DNA from 3 places in the Modestobacter versicolor genome. Region 2 is predicted to be linked to each of the others. Evidence: riboswitches for the same ligand, from Rfam matches in the RefSeq annotation. Region 2 holds a riboswitch; each other region holds the start of a gene.
What was found. A riboswitch is a leader RNA that binds a small molecule or an ion and turns the genes downstream of it on or off. The one in region 2 is predicted to bind cyclic di-AMP.
Positions count from the first base shown of each region.

Region 1: another riboswitch for cyclic di-AMP. It lies ahead of FHX36_RS22515 (C40 family peptidase); the one in region 2 lies ahead of FHX36_RS17255 (C40 family peptidase).
Region 3: another riboswitch for cyclic di-AMP. It lies ahead of FHX36_RS04325 (VldE C-terminal domain-containing protein); the one in region 2 lies ahead of FHX36_RS17255 (C40 family peptidase).

Region 1 is NZ_JACIBU010000001.1:124,671-128,711, forward strand. Features, by position in the region: gene FHX36_RS00580 (DUF5925 domain-containing protein) at 1-810, opposite strand, end outside; gene FHX36_RS22515 (C40 family peptidase) at 930-1,442, opposite strand; cyclic di-AMP (ydaO/yuaA leader) riboswitch at 1,455-1,623, opposite strand; gene FHX36_RS00590 (epoxide hydrolase family protein) at 1,910-2,980, opposite strand; gene FHX36_RS00595 (MFS transporter) at 2,989-4,041, opposite strand, start outside.
Region 2 is NZ_JACIBU010000001.1:3,529,624-3,533,664, reverse strand. Features, by position in the region: gene FHX36_RS17265 (serine hydrolase domain-containing protein) at 1-13, opposite strand, end outside; gene FHX36_RS17260 (DUF3817 domain-containing protein) at 23-370, opposite strand; gene FHX36_RS17255 (C40 family peptidase) at 512-1,624, opposite strand; cyclic di-AMP (ydaO/yuaA leader) riboswitch at 1,641-1,809, opposite strand; gene FHX36_RS17250 (hypothetical protein) at 1,963-2,502, shown strand; gene FHX36_RS17245 (GNAT family N-acetyltransferase) at 2,499-2,969, shown strand; gene FHX36_RS17240 (FAD-dependent oxidoreductase) at 2,966-4,041, shown strand, end outside.
Region 3 is NZ_JACIBU010000001.1:890,411-894,451, reverse strand. Features, by position in the region: gene FHX36_RS04330 (ATP-binding protein) at 1-351, shown strand, start outside; gene FHX36_RS04325 (VldE C-terminal domain-containing protein) at 383-1,300, opposite strand; cyclic di-AMP (ydaO/yuaA leader) riboswitch at 1,514-1,665, opposite strand; gene FHX36_RS04320 (hypothetical protein) at 1,847-2,152, shown strand; gene FHX36_RS04315 (hypothetical protein) at 2,157-2,450, opposite strand; gene FHX36_RS04310 (TetR/AcrR family transcriptional regulator) at 2,557-3,195, opposite strand; gene paaK (phenylacetate--CoA ligase PaaK) at 3,192-4,041, opposite strand, start outside.

The DNA.
Region 1 (4,041 bases), 3.4 Mb from region 2:
GAGGTTGAGCAGGCGGCCGAGCGAGGCGCCCGCCCGCGCCTTGGCGTCGGTGCGCAGGTACTCGTCGCAGTCCTCGGCGACCACCAGCCGCCACGGCCGGGTGCGCGCCGGCGCCTCGTCCTCGTCGCCGCCGGCCACCTCCAGCAGGTACTGCGGGTTGGCGAAGAGCTGCTCGGGGTCGGTGACGTAGTGCGTCTCGCACCAGTCCGACCACTGCCGGCTCAGCGCCCGCACCGCGGTGGTCTTGCCGGTGCCCGGCGCGCCGTGCCACAGCACCAGCCGCCCACTGCGGCCGCGCACGTCCGACAGCCGCATCAGCGGCGCGAGCCCCGCCGCCGTCTCGCCGGTGTAGTTCGCCTGCACCGCCGCCCAGCCCGGTGCCGCGACCGTGCGGCTGGACTCGACCGGGTGGTCGCCGGAACCGGACCAGAAGCGCATCCGCACCGACCCGTCGGGGACGGCGACCGCGGCCCGGGCGGCGCCCACGACCTGCACGAGGGTCGCCTCGACCTCGGCGAGGTCCGGGCCGACGACGGAGACGTTGCTGATGCCCCAGCGCACCGAGATGTGCACGATGCCGCCGCCGACGTCGGCGAGGACCGCGCGCCACTTCTCGGCGCGCTGGTCCAGCCGGACGCGCGCACCGGCGGGCAGCAGCGAGCCCAGGTCCTCGATGGCCCCGGGGACCTCGGCCGCCCGGTGGTACGGCATGGCGCCGTTCCACTGCGCCTGGAGCAGCACGGCGTCGCTGATGTCCTCGACGTCGTTCAGCGAGAGGCTGGGGACGACGCCGTCCGGGGCGGGGGTCACGCGGGTCTCCTGTTCGAGCGGCAACGAGCCTGCCGGACGGTACGGGGCAGGTCGGACGGTCTCGACCCGTTTCCCGGTCCCGGGGGCCGCAGCACGCAGCCCCCGGGACGGGTGCGCGGTCAGGCCAGGCGGCGGGCGGAGTTGAAGCCGCCCATCAGGTCGACGTCGACCACGCTGACGACGGAGCCGCTGGTCGGTGCGTGCACCATCTGCCCGTTGCCGATGTAGATGCCGACGTGGCTGACCGGGCTGTAGAAGAACACCAGGTCACCGGGCTGCAGGTCGGCGCGGGCGACCGGCGTGCCCAGCGTCGACTGCATCCGCGACGAGTGCGGCAGCGAGATGCCGGCGGCGGCGTAGGCGAACTGGGTGAGGCCCGAGCAGTCGAAGGAGTCCGGGCCGGCCCCGGCCCAGACGTAGGGCTTGCCCTGCTGGGCCAGCGCGGTGTCGACGGCGACCTGGGTCGCCGCGGTGGGGGCGGCGACGGAGGCCACCGGGGCGGCGACCGGGGCGGCGGGGCCACCGGAGGCCTGGGCGGTCATCGGGGTCAGCACCAGACCGGCGCCGGTGAGCAGGGCGATGAGCGCCCCGCGGCCGGAACGGGCAGGGCGGGGGCGTGCGGACGTGCGCATGAGCGGTGCTCCTGGTTCTCCGGAACCGCCTACCGAGTTAGCTGACGGGTTCGGGCGGGGGAACTCGCCCGGCCGGCCCGCACCTGCGTGCGGGTCGCGCTTCACCCCAGGACTGCGATGGGTCCCCGGTCCGGGCACGCGCTGCCTTGCTCGGCAGCGCCCGGTTCGGCGGTGCCCGACGGGTGTCACCACGGGGGGCGGCGACGTCGTCCCCGGCAGGCGCGACGAACGTAAGCGCGGCCGCGAGGGGCTGCTGGCGCACTCTCGGTGACCGCCACGGCGGCGCCACGCCCGGCCGTCGAGGCCGTCCGGGCGACTCGCCGGACGCGACCTGCGAGCCGTTCCGCCGGGCCCGTGCTCACTCCGGGTGACCCTGCTGTGCAGCCCTGCTCGACCCATCTGCCAGTGCCTGCGCGTGGCTGGACGCTGCGTCACCGGAGGACGACAGGCCGCCGTCGGGTGCGGGCTCAGGCCAGGGCCAGGGCCTCGCGGACGCCGGCCACGAACTCCTCGGGGCGCTCCCAGGCGGCGAAGTGCCCGCCGGCGGTCTCGTCGCGCCAGCCGCGCAGGTCGAACAGCCGCTCGGCGACCGACCGCGGCGACCGCACGAGCTCGCCGGGGAACTGCTGCACCACGGTCGGCACGTCGATCCGCTCGAACGGCGGGCTCTGCTTGGCGTAGGGGGCGAACGACGTCCCGATCGACCCGGAGACCCAGTACGCGGTGACCCAGGTGAGCAGCTCGTCGCGGGTGAAGACCTGCTCGACGTCCCCGCCGCAGTCGCTCCAGCTGCGCAGCTTCTCCACGATCCAGGCGGCGAGGCCGGCGGGGGAGTCGCCGAGCGCGACCGCGAGGGTGTGCGGCTTGGTCGCGTGCTCGTGCATGTAGCCGCCCTCCGCCGCGCGCCACTGCGTCACCCGCTCGCGGAGGTCGCGCTCCTCGTCGCTCGCCGGCTCGGAGGTGAACGCGGCGAACAGCGGCACGTCGGTGAGGTGCAGCGCGGCGACGTCGTCGGGCCGGTGGAGCGCCAGCGACGTCGCGACGAAGCGGCCGATGTCGCCGCCCGAGACGACGTAGCGGTCGTAGCCGAGCTCGGTCATCGCGGCGGCCACGTACGGGGCCATCTCCGCCGAGGAGAGGTCCCGCTCCGGCAGCGGGGCGGCGAACGGGTAGCCGGGCAGCGCCGGGACGACCACGTGGACGTCGGTCAGCAGCGGCAGCACCCGCTCGTACCGAAGCACTGAGTCGGGCCAGCCGTGCAGCAGGACGACGGCGGGGGCGGCCGGGTCGGCAGCGCGCTGGTGCACCACCCGCAGCCCGCCGGCCAGCTGCCACGGGAGCGCGCGGATCCGCTCCTCGTGCGGCCGCCAGTCGTACTCCCCGGCCCAGGAGGCGAGCAGCTCGGCCAGGTAGCCGGGCTCGGTGCCGCGGTCCCAGCCGTGCTCCCCGGTGCCCTCGACCGCGCGGTACGCCCGGAGGCGGGCCCGCAGGTCGTCGAGGACTGCCTGGTCGGTGCGCGGGGGAGCAGCGTCGTCCATGGCGGCGATCATGCCGGGCCGCGGTCGTCGCCGCTCCCGACCGAGCGCTCGGGTCCGCGGGCGAGGACGACGACGAGCAGCACTCCCGTCACCGCGACGCCGGCCCACATCGCCTGCTGCCAGCCGTCGACGAACGCCTCCTGGGCTGCCCGGACCGCCGCCCCGGACTCCCCGCCCACTGCGAGCGCGTTGGCCACCCCGGCCCGGGCGGCCTCCGCGGCGCCGTCCGGCAGGTCGACCGCGTCGGCCAGCCGGGACTCCACGGAGCTGCGGTAGCCGGCGGACAACACCGCGCCGAGCAGCGCGACGCCGAGCGCGGTGCCGAGCTCGCGGGTGACGTCGTTGAGCGCCGAGGCGACGCCCTGGCGCTCGCGCGGCAGCGCGCTGGTGATCGCCTCGGTGGACGGGGTCATCGACAGGCCCATGCCGAGCCCCATGGCCAGCAGACCCGCCAGCACCGAGCGGTAGCCGCCCTCGACGGAGACGAACGTGGCCATCAGTGCCAGCCCGCCCTCGCCCAGCAGGATCCCGGCGGCCATGGTCAGCCGGCTGCCGATGCGTGCGGCGAGCCGCGGGGCGAGGCCGGAGGCGGCCATCATCAGCAGCGCCATCGGCATCAACGCCAGCGTCGAGCGCAGCGCCGACCAGCCGAGCACCGCCTGGAAGAACGGGAACAGCACCACGAAGACCCCGGCCTGCACGCCGAAGACGGTGAGCAGCGAGAGGGAGCCGCTGGCCAGACCGCGCTCCCGGAACAACCGGACGTCGAGCAGGGGAGCGGGCTGGCGCAGTTCCCAGCGGACGAAGCCCACCGCGGCGATGACACCGACGAGCAGGACGGTCAGCGTCTCGGGCGCCGTCCAGCCCCGCACCGGCCCCTCGTGCAGGACGACGATGAGCGCCAGGACGGCGACCACCGAGCTGAGCGAGCCGACGACGTCGAACCGGTGCAGCGACGTCTCCCTCGAGTCCGGCACCGACCGCACGGCCAGGCCCGCAGCGGCGAGCACCAGGGCGACCGGCAGCACGAACAGCCACCGCCAGCTCGCCACGTCGACCAG
Region 2 (4,041 bases):
CCGGTTCGGCCATGCGCGGAGGCTAGCCAGCCGCGGCGGGTGCGGTCGCGCCGACCGGGAGCCGGCCGGTGCGCTGGGCCCACCGCTCGAACCAGACGGTGCACAGCGGCGGCACCGAGGCGGCGAGCGCGAGGAACGCGGTGCCGAGGGACCAACCGAGCACCCGCCAGGCGACGAGCGCGACGACGACGTAGGCGACGAACACCGCCCCGTGCACCGGACCGGCCACCTGCACGCCGACCTCGGTGGTCTTCAGCACCCACTTGACGAACATCCCGGCCAGCAGGAGCACCCAGGACACCGCCTCGGCGATCGCGACGACGCGGAACACCCGGGCGACGGTGCGCGAGTCGGTCAGGGCGGCGGGCATGGCGCTCCTCGGTCAGGCGTCCGGCGGGGTGGGTCCATGGTGCCGGGCCGGCCTGTGTGAGCTGGCTCGCGCCCCGGGCAGCACCGTGCCCCGGTCACCAGGGGCGACCGGGGCACCGTGCGACGTGCGACGTGCTGGGTCTTACCCGACGCGGCGCATCGCGGTGATCGAGCCCATGTAGTCGATGTCGACGACCTTGACCACGTCACCGGAGGTCGGGGCGTGCACCATCTGGCCGTTGCCGATGTAGATGCCGACGTGGCTGACCGGGCTGTAGAAGGCGAGGATGTCGCCCGGCTGCAGCTGGTCGCGGGAGACGGCCTGACCGGCGGCGGCCTGCGACCGGCTCGAGTGCGGCAGCGAGACGCCGGCGGCGGCGTAGGCGTACTGCACGAGGCCGGAGCAGTCGAAGCTGTTCGGACCGGCTGCCGCCCAGACGTAGGGCTTGCCGATCTGCGCCATCGCCGTGCTGACCGCGGTGGCGGCGGCGCCGCTGCCGGCCACGACCGGAGCCGCGGCGGCCGGGGCGGGGGCGGAGCCGGCGGCCTGCGGGCGGTCGGCCCGCGAGGCGGCCGGGGTCGACCGCTCGGTGGCCTGGGCGGCCTCGGCGGCGTGCGCGGCTGCGGCGGCGGCCAGGGCCGCCTCCTTCTCCTGCGCCGAGAGCCGGTCGTACTGCGCCTGGTACTCCGCGATCTGGGAGTTCAGGTCGGCCTGCTGCGCGGTGACCTGGTCGACGAGGGCCTGGGCGTCGGCGGTCGACCGGGCCGCGGCGGCCTCGGCCGCCTCGGCGTCCTCGGTCGCCTGCTGCGCCGCGGCGAGCAGCTCGTTGTTGTGGTCGGCGATGGTGCCGAGGGTGCCGACCCGGTCGAGCAGCTCGTCGGCGGAGTCGCTGCTCAGCATCGCCTGCAGGGTGCTCAGGCTGTCGCCGGTGTAGGCGCTGCGCGCCACCTCGACGACCTGGCCGCGGGCGGTGGCGACGGTGGCCTTGGCGGTCTCGGCCTGCTGGCCGGCCTCCTCGGCGGCGGTCTGCGCGTCGGCCAACTGGACGCGGGCGTCGTTGAAGCGCTCGGTCACGACCTCGAGCTCGTGGGCGCGCTCGGCGACGAGCGCGGCGGCCTCCTGCGAGGTGGTGGGCTGGTCCGGCGCGGCAGCGGCCGGCAGCGGAGCCAGGACGACGCCGCCGGCGACGGCGAGCGTGAGGAGGGCCCGACGGCCGGTGCGGCCACGACGGGCAGAGCGGTGCGAACTCGCCATGTTCGGCGGGTGTGTCCTTTCTTCCACCTGCCGCCTACCGAGTTAGCTGACGGGTTCGGGTGGGAAGACACCCGGCGGCGCGCCCCCCTGGGAGGGTCTGCTGCTTCACCCCAGTGCTGCGGTGGGTCCCCGGTCCACGGCCCGCGGTGACGCTGCGGGGCGGTGTGGTTCGGCGGCGGTCCTGACGGTCGTCACCCGGGTGGGTGGCTGCGTTGCCCGTCCGGACCGTCGCCCACCGTAGGTGGGGTAGCTGGAGATGACAAACGGCTCGGTGGGATTTGTGCAGAAACTCCTGGCGTGTGCTCCGACACGCTCACGCGGCGTGACAGGCTCGCCGGGTGCGTGGCCTGGCGCGGCGGGAGTTCTGCCTCGTGCTGCTGCGCCGGATGGCCGACACGCGACCTGACCTGGTCGCGGACGCGCTGCCCAGGCTGGGTGCCGACCGCGCCGAGGCCCATGCCGCCCACACTCGTTGGCAAGCACTCCACCACGCACAGCGAGCGCCGCGCGGGGTCGATCTGCGCACCGCGGTGCTCGGCCCGCCGGAAGAACGTGAGGACCGTCGCTTCGGCGACCTGGACCTCGAGGTCCGGCGGTGGCCGCTGCCGCTGTGGCCGCACCTGTGGTGGGAGGTGCTCTCCGACCCCGCGGGGCCGGTGCTGCACGAGCAGCTGGTCCGCGCCCCGGGCTCACCGGTGCCGCCTGCGGGTGCCGGGCTCCGGGTGTGGGAGCACGTCGTCGAGGACGTCTCCGCGCTGGACGGGGCGGTCGACGTCGACCCCGGTGTGGTGACCCGCTGGGAGGTCCACCTCCCCGACGGCACCCGTGCCTGCTTCGTCTGGGGGTTGCTGCAGCAGGTGCACCCCGCCCCTGGATGATCGGGCGTGTGCCGCACCTCACCACCGCCGCGTGGGACGACCCCGCCGTCCAGGAGCTGACCGCCGCCCAGCAGGCCGAGGTGCGCCTCCGCTACGACGGCGCCGGCGAGCCCGGCGTGCCGCCCTCCGCCGCGGACGTCGCGGTGGTGCTCGTGGCCCGGGACGACGACGGCACGCCGATCGGCTGCGGTGCGCTGCGCCCCCTCGGCGGCAGCGAGGCGGAGGTGAAGCGGATGTACGTCGTCCCGGCCGCGCGCGGCCGCGGCGTCTCCCGCCTGCTGCTGGCCGGTCTGGAGGCCGAGGCGCTGCGCCGGGGGTGGACGACGGTGCGGCTGGAGACCGGGGTGCGGCAGCCGGAGGCGGTCGCGCTCTACACGTCGGCGGGCTACCGGCCGGTCGAGGCCTTCGGGCACTACGTCGGCGCCGACGACCCGTACGCGGTCTTCTTCGCCCGGGAGCTGGCGTGACCGCCGCCCGGTACGACGCCGTGGTCGTCGGCGGCGGCCACAACGGCCTGACCGCGGCGGCCTACCTGGCCCGCGCCGGCTGGTCGGTGCTGGTGCTGGAGCGGCGCGACGTGCTCGGTGGCGCGGCGGTCAGCCAGCAGGTGTTCCCGGGGGTCGACGTCCGGCTGTCCGCGTACTCCTACCTGGTCAGCCTGCTGCCCGACCGGATCGTCGGCGACCTGGCCCTGCCGGTGCGGCTGCTGGACCGGTCGGTCGCCTCGGCCACCCCGCTGGTGCGCGACGGCCGGCACCGCACGCTGCTGGTGGAACGGGACGAGGGGCCGGCCACCGCCGCGTCGTTCCGCGAGCTCACCGGCTCCGACGCCGAGCTGGCCGGGTGGCAGCGGTTCTACGGCCGGCTGGCCACCCTCGCCGAGGACCTGGCCCCGACGCTGACCGAGCCGCTGCCCAGCGCGGCGCAGCTGGCGGCCCGGCTGCGCGACCCGGGTATCTGGCACGACCTGCGCGAGCGCCCGCTGGCCGACGTGGTCGCCGACCACCTGGCCGACGACGAGGTGCGCGGCATCGCGCTCACCGACGGCCTGATCGGCACGTTCGCCGACGTGCACGCCGCCGACGGGCTGGCCGGCCGCTGCTTCCTGTACCACCTCGTCGGCAACGGGACCGGCCGCTGGCGGGTGCCGGTGGGCGGCATGGGATCGGTGAGCGGGGCGCTCGCCACCGCTGCCCGGGCGGCCGGCGCGGAGCTGGTCACCGGCGCCACGGTCACCCGCATCGAGACCCGGGCCGACGGCGTCACGGTGCACTGGACCGACGCCGAGGGCACCGCGGCCGCCGCGGACGGCGGGTACGCGGTGAGCGGGGCGGCGCCCGCGGTGCTCGACGAGCTGGTCGGGGCAGCGCCGGGCGCCCGGCCGTCGGGGTCGCAGCTGAAGGTCAACATGGTGCTGCGCCGGCTCCCGGGGCTGCGCTCGGGCGCCGACCCGCGCCAGGTGTTCAGCGGCACGGTGCACGTCGACGAGGGCGCTGCCCGGATCGACGCCGCGTACGCCCAGGCGGCCGCCGGGCAGCT
Region 3 (4,041 bases), 2.6 Mb from region 2:
CCGCTGATCCGGCGCGAGCTGCGCCGCTCGCTGGTCGCCGACACGTCGGACGCGGCCGCCGAGCAGGAGGAGGAGCTGCACGAGCGGCTGGTCCTGCTGATGGACGAGCTGCTGTCCAACGCGCTGCGGCACGGCCGGGCTCCCGTGGCCGGGCTGGTCCGCCGCACGGCGTCGTCCTGGCTGCTGGTGGTGTCCGACGCCGCGGCCACCGTCCCGCCGCACCCGGACCCCGACCGGGACCCCGCCCGCGGCGGGCTCGGGCTGCGGATGGTCGCCGACCTGACGACGGCCTACGGCTGGTGCAGCGACGGCGGGCGCAAGCACGTCTGGGCGGTGCTGGCCCCCGCCTGACCCGGCAGGGGTCCAGCCGGACCCGGCCGGGTCAGCCCTGGTAGTTCACGTGCACGTGGTCGTAGTGGTTCGCGGTCGTGCCCCCGCGGTCCTCCATCGCCTTCCACGAGCCACCCGGCGAGCTGAGCATCCGCTGCTCCCAGATGATGTACTCCACGCCCAGCTCGTCCCAGTGGTCGATGTGGTACTGCGTGATCGCGTCACCCAGGGCGCTGTTGGTCATCACCATGTAGTCCAGCGCGAGGCCGGACGGGTGGCCGCCGGGGTCGGTGGCGCTGGGCCGGGTGCCGCCGAGGGTGATGCCGGCCGCGCCCGGGACGTTGGAGACGACCGCGTTGGCGGCAGCCTGCACGACGGGCTTGACGCTGCCCGAGCTGTTGGTGATCTTCGCGACCGCGGTCGCCAGGGCGGCGCCGCTGGTCGCCGCGGGCTTCTCGGCCCGCTCCGCGGCGGTCGGGGCGGCCTGCGCTGCCGAGGCCTCCGCGGCCTCGGCTGCCTCCGCGGCCTCGGCTGCTGCGGCGGCCTGCGCGGCGGCGGCCGCCTCGGCGGCGACCCGGGCGGCCTCGGCCTCCGCGGCGGCCCGCTGCTGGTCGAGCACCGCCTGGTCGGCGGCAGCCTGCGACGCCTGCGCGGCGGTCTGCGCCGCCTCGCGGCTGCTGCGGCTGGCGGCCAGCTCCTCGAGCGGTGCCAGGTCCGGGGCGTCGGTGGCGGTCGAGGTCTGCGAGGTCAGGCCGAGCTGCTCGGCCACGCTGAGCTGCTCGGACGCCCCGGCCTCGGCGTGGGCGGCGGGCTCGGCGCCGACGAGGACGTTGACCAGCACGGCCCCGGCCGCGGCGGCGCCGAGCAGGAGGCTCGGACGGCGGACGCCGGCGGGCGGGCGGCGATGGCCGGAGGAGGCCCGGTCGCGGCGGGCGGCAGCGCGGCCGGAGGTGGTGGTGCGGGGTGCCATGGGGAGAGGTGCTCCGAGGGTGTGCGGGCGCGGCGCCGGCGCCCCGGAGGGCGGCGGGCTGCGGTGGTGGTCCGTGCAGCGGGGTGGGGCCGGCATGCCGGGCGCCGGGAGCGGGTCACCGGCGGGCAGCGGCGTCAGGTGCGGGGGCGCACCCCGGTGCGGAGGGTCGTGCTGGGCAGCGCGGTACAGGGGCACGCCATCCGGCGGCTCTCCACTTCTTCCGGTCGCCGCCTACCGAGTTAGCTGACGGGTTCGGGCGGGAAGCAGCCCTACCGGCTCCGGGCAGGTGCCCGGGAGCTGGATTCACCCCAGTTGTGCGGTGGGTCCCCGGCTCGCCCCGGAGGGCGACTCGGCGGCGTCTGCTCGGGCTCCCCGGACGGGGACGTGATGACCGAACCGACGCAGCAAAGGTAACGGCGTTATGCAGTCGTGACAATCATCCGCAGCGGATTTCGTCGAGTGACGAGCGTCGCGGGGGTCGCGCTGCCGGCCCCAGGAGCGGTGCCCGGGCTCGCCGGAGCCGGACCGGGGGGCGAGACTGGACCGGTGACGCTGCCCAGCGCGGGCCCCGGCGTGCGGGGCGTCGTCCGGCTGTTCAACACCGCCGGTGGGCGGGTGCTCTGCCTGGCCGGCGAGGTCGACGGAGCCGCCGTCGACGCCTTCCTCCGCCGCTACGGCCGCGAGCCGGCGCGGGTCGAGGCCATCGACACCGGCTCGGTCACCCACCTGTCGGGACCGGCGCTCGACCTGCTGCTGGACCACCTGGACGCGGCCGCGTCCGCCGGGCGGCCGGTCGTCGTCCGCCGCTCCCCGCAGGTCGAGCGGTTGCTGGCCGCGGCCCGGGACCGCTGACCGCTCAGTCCGGGGGGTCTACCCCGCCGCCGGGGCGCTGCGCACCGGAGCGGCCCGGCGGCCGGGACGACGTCCGCTGGGCGAGGTGCCGGGCCAGCCGCGGCAGTGCCGCGCCGGGCCGGTGCCCCTCGCGCCGGCCGCGGGCACCGACCGGTGGGTCGGTCACCGCCCGCCGGCGGGCCCGCTCGGCGCGCCGTTCGCGTTCCCGCTCCCAGCGGGCCGTCGTCCGGCGGGCCAGCGCGGCCACGCCGACCGAGACGGCCAGGAAGGCCACCGCGATCCCTGCCAGCTCCCACATCCCGACTCACCCCCAGGGCGGTCGCGGTGGTTCCGGTCCCCGTGGGTCCGCGACGGTCCCGGAACGGTCCCGCTCCTGCCGGGCGAGCCGCAAGCCGACACGTCGGTCAGCGGCCCCGCTCCGCGGCGACCGGGCCGGCGGCCGGGCGGGCGGCCGTGCGCAGACCGCTGAAGGTGGTGGTGACGAGCGCGTCGGCCAGCGCGTCGGCGTCCAGCCCGCGCCCGGGCCGGTACCACTCGGTGAGCGAGTTGACGGTGCCGAACAGCAGCCGGCTGGTGACCGCCGGGTCGACGTCGGGCCGCACGTCGCCCTCCTCCTCCGCGGCGCGGACCAGGTCGGTGACGACCCGGTCGAACTCCCGCCGGCGGCGCAGCGCCTGGGTCTCGACCTCGGAGTTGCCCCGCACCCGCAGCAGCAGGGTGACGACGGGCAGGTGGGTGGTCAGCACCCGCACCGAGCCGCGGACGACGTGCTCCAGCCGGTCGATGGCCGGCCCGGACGTGGCGCCGGGTTCGTCGAGGACGGCGAAGAGCGCGTCCAGCGCGCGGTCCAGGGCCAACCGCAGCAGCTCGACCTTGCTGGGCACGTGGTGGTAGATCGCGGACTTGGTGACGCCGAGCCGGGCGGCCAGCTCGTCCATGCTGGTCGCCTCGTAGCCGCGCTCGTTGAACACCGCCACAGCGACGTCCAGCAGCGAGTCCAGCGAGTGCCCCGGCCTCCCCCGCCGCGCCGGGACGGCGGTCACCCGCGCTCCCGGCGGTCGGTGAGGCGCTGCAGCTTGCCCACCGACCGGGCCAGCGTCTCCGGGTCGACGACGTCCACCTCGACGCTGGTGCCGATCGTGTCCTTGACCGCCTGCTCGACCTCGCGGGCGGCCGGACCGCGACGGTCGGCCGGGCAGTCCGGGCGGGCCTCGACGTGCACGGTGAGGTGGTCCAGCCGGCCGCGGGTGGTGAGCTCCAGGGAGAAGTGCGGCGACAGCCCCGGGGTGCGCAGCACGACCTCCTCGATCTGGGTCGGGAACAGGTTCACCCCGCGCAGGATGATCATGTCGTCGGTCCGGCCGGTCACCTTCTCCATCCGGCGCATCCCCGGCCGCGCCGTGCCCGGCAGCAGCCGGGTCAGGTCGCGGGTGCGGTAGCGGACGACCGGCATCGCCTCCTTGGTCAGCGAGGTGAGGACCAGCTCCCCCACCTCGCCCTCGGGCAGCACCTCCTCGGTGACCGGGTCGATCACCTCGGGGTAGAAGTGGTCCTCCCAGACGTGCAGCCCGTCCTTGGTCTCCACGCACTCCTGCGCGACGCCGGGCCCCATCACCTCCGACAGGCCGTAGATGTCGACCGCGTCGATGTCCAGCCGCTGCTCCATCTCCCGGCGCATCTGCTCGGTCCACGGCTCGGCGCCGAAGATGCCGATCTGCAGGCTCGAGGCGCGCGGGTCCAGCCCCTGCTTCTCGAACTCGTCGATGACGGTGAGCATGTAGCTGGGCGTCACCATGATCACCCGGGGGCCGAAGTCGGTGATCAGCTGCACCTGCCGCGGGGTCATGCCGCCGGACACCGGGACGACGGTGCAGCCCAGCGCCTCGGCG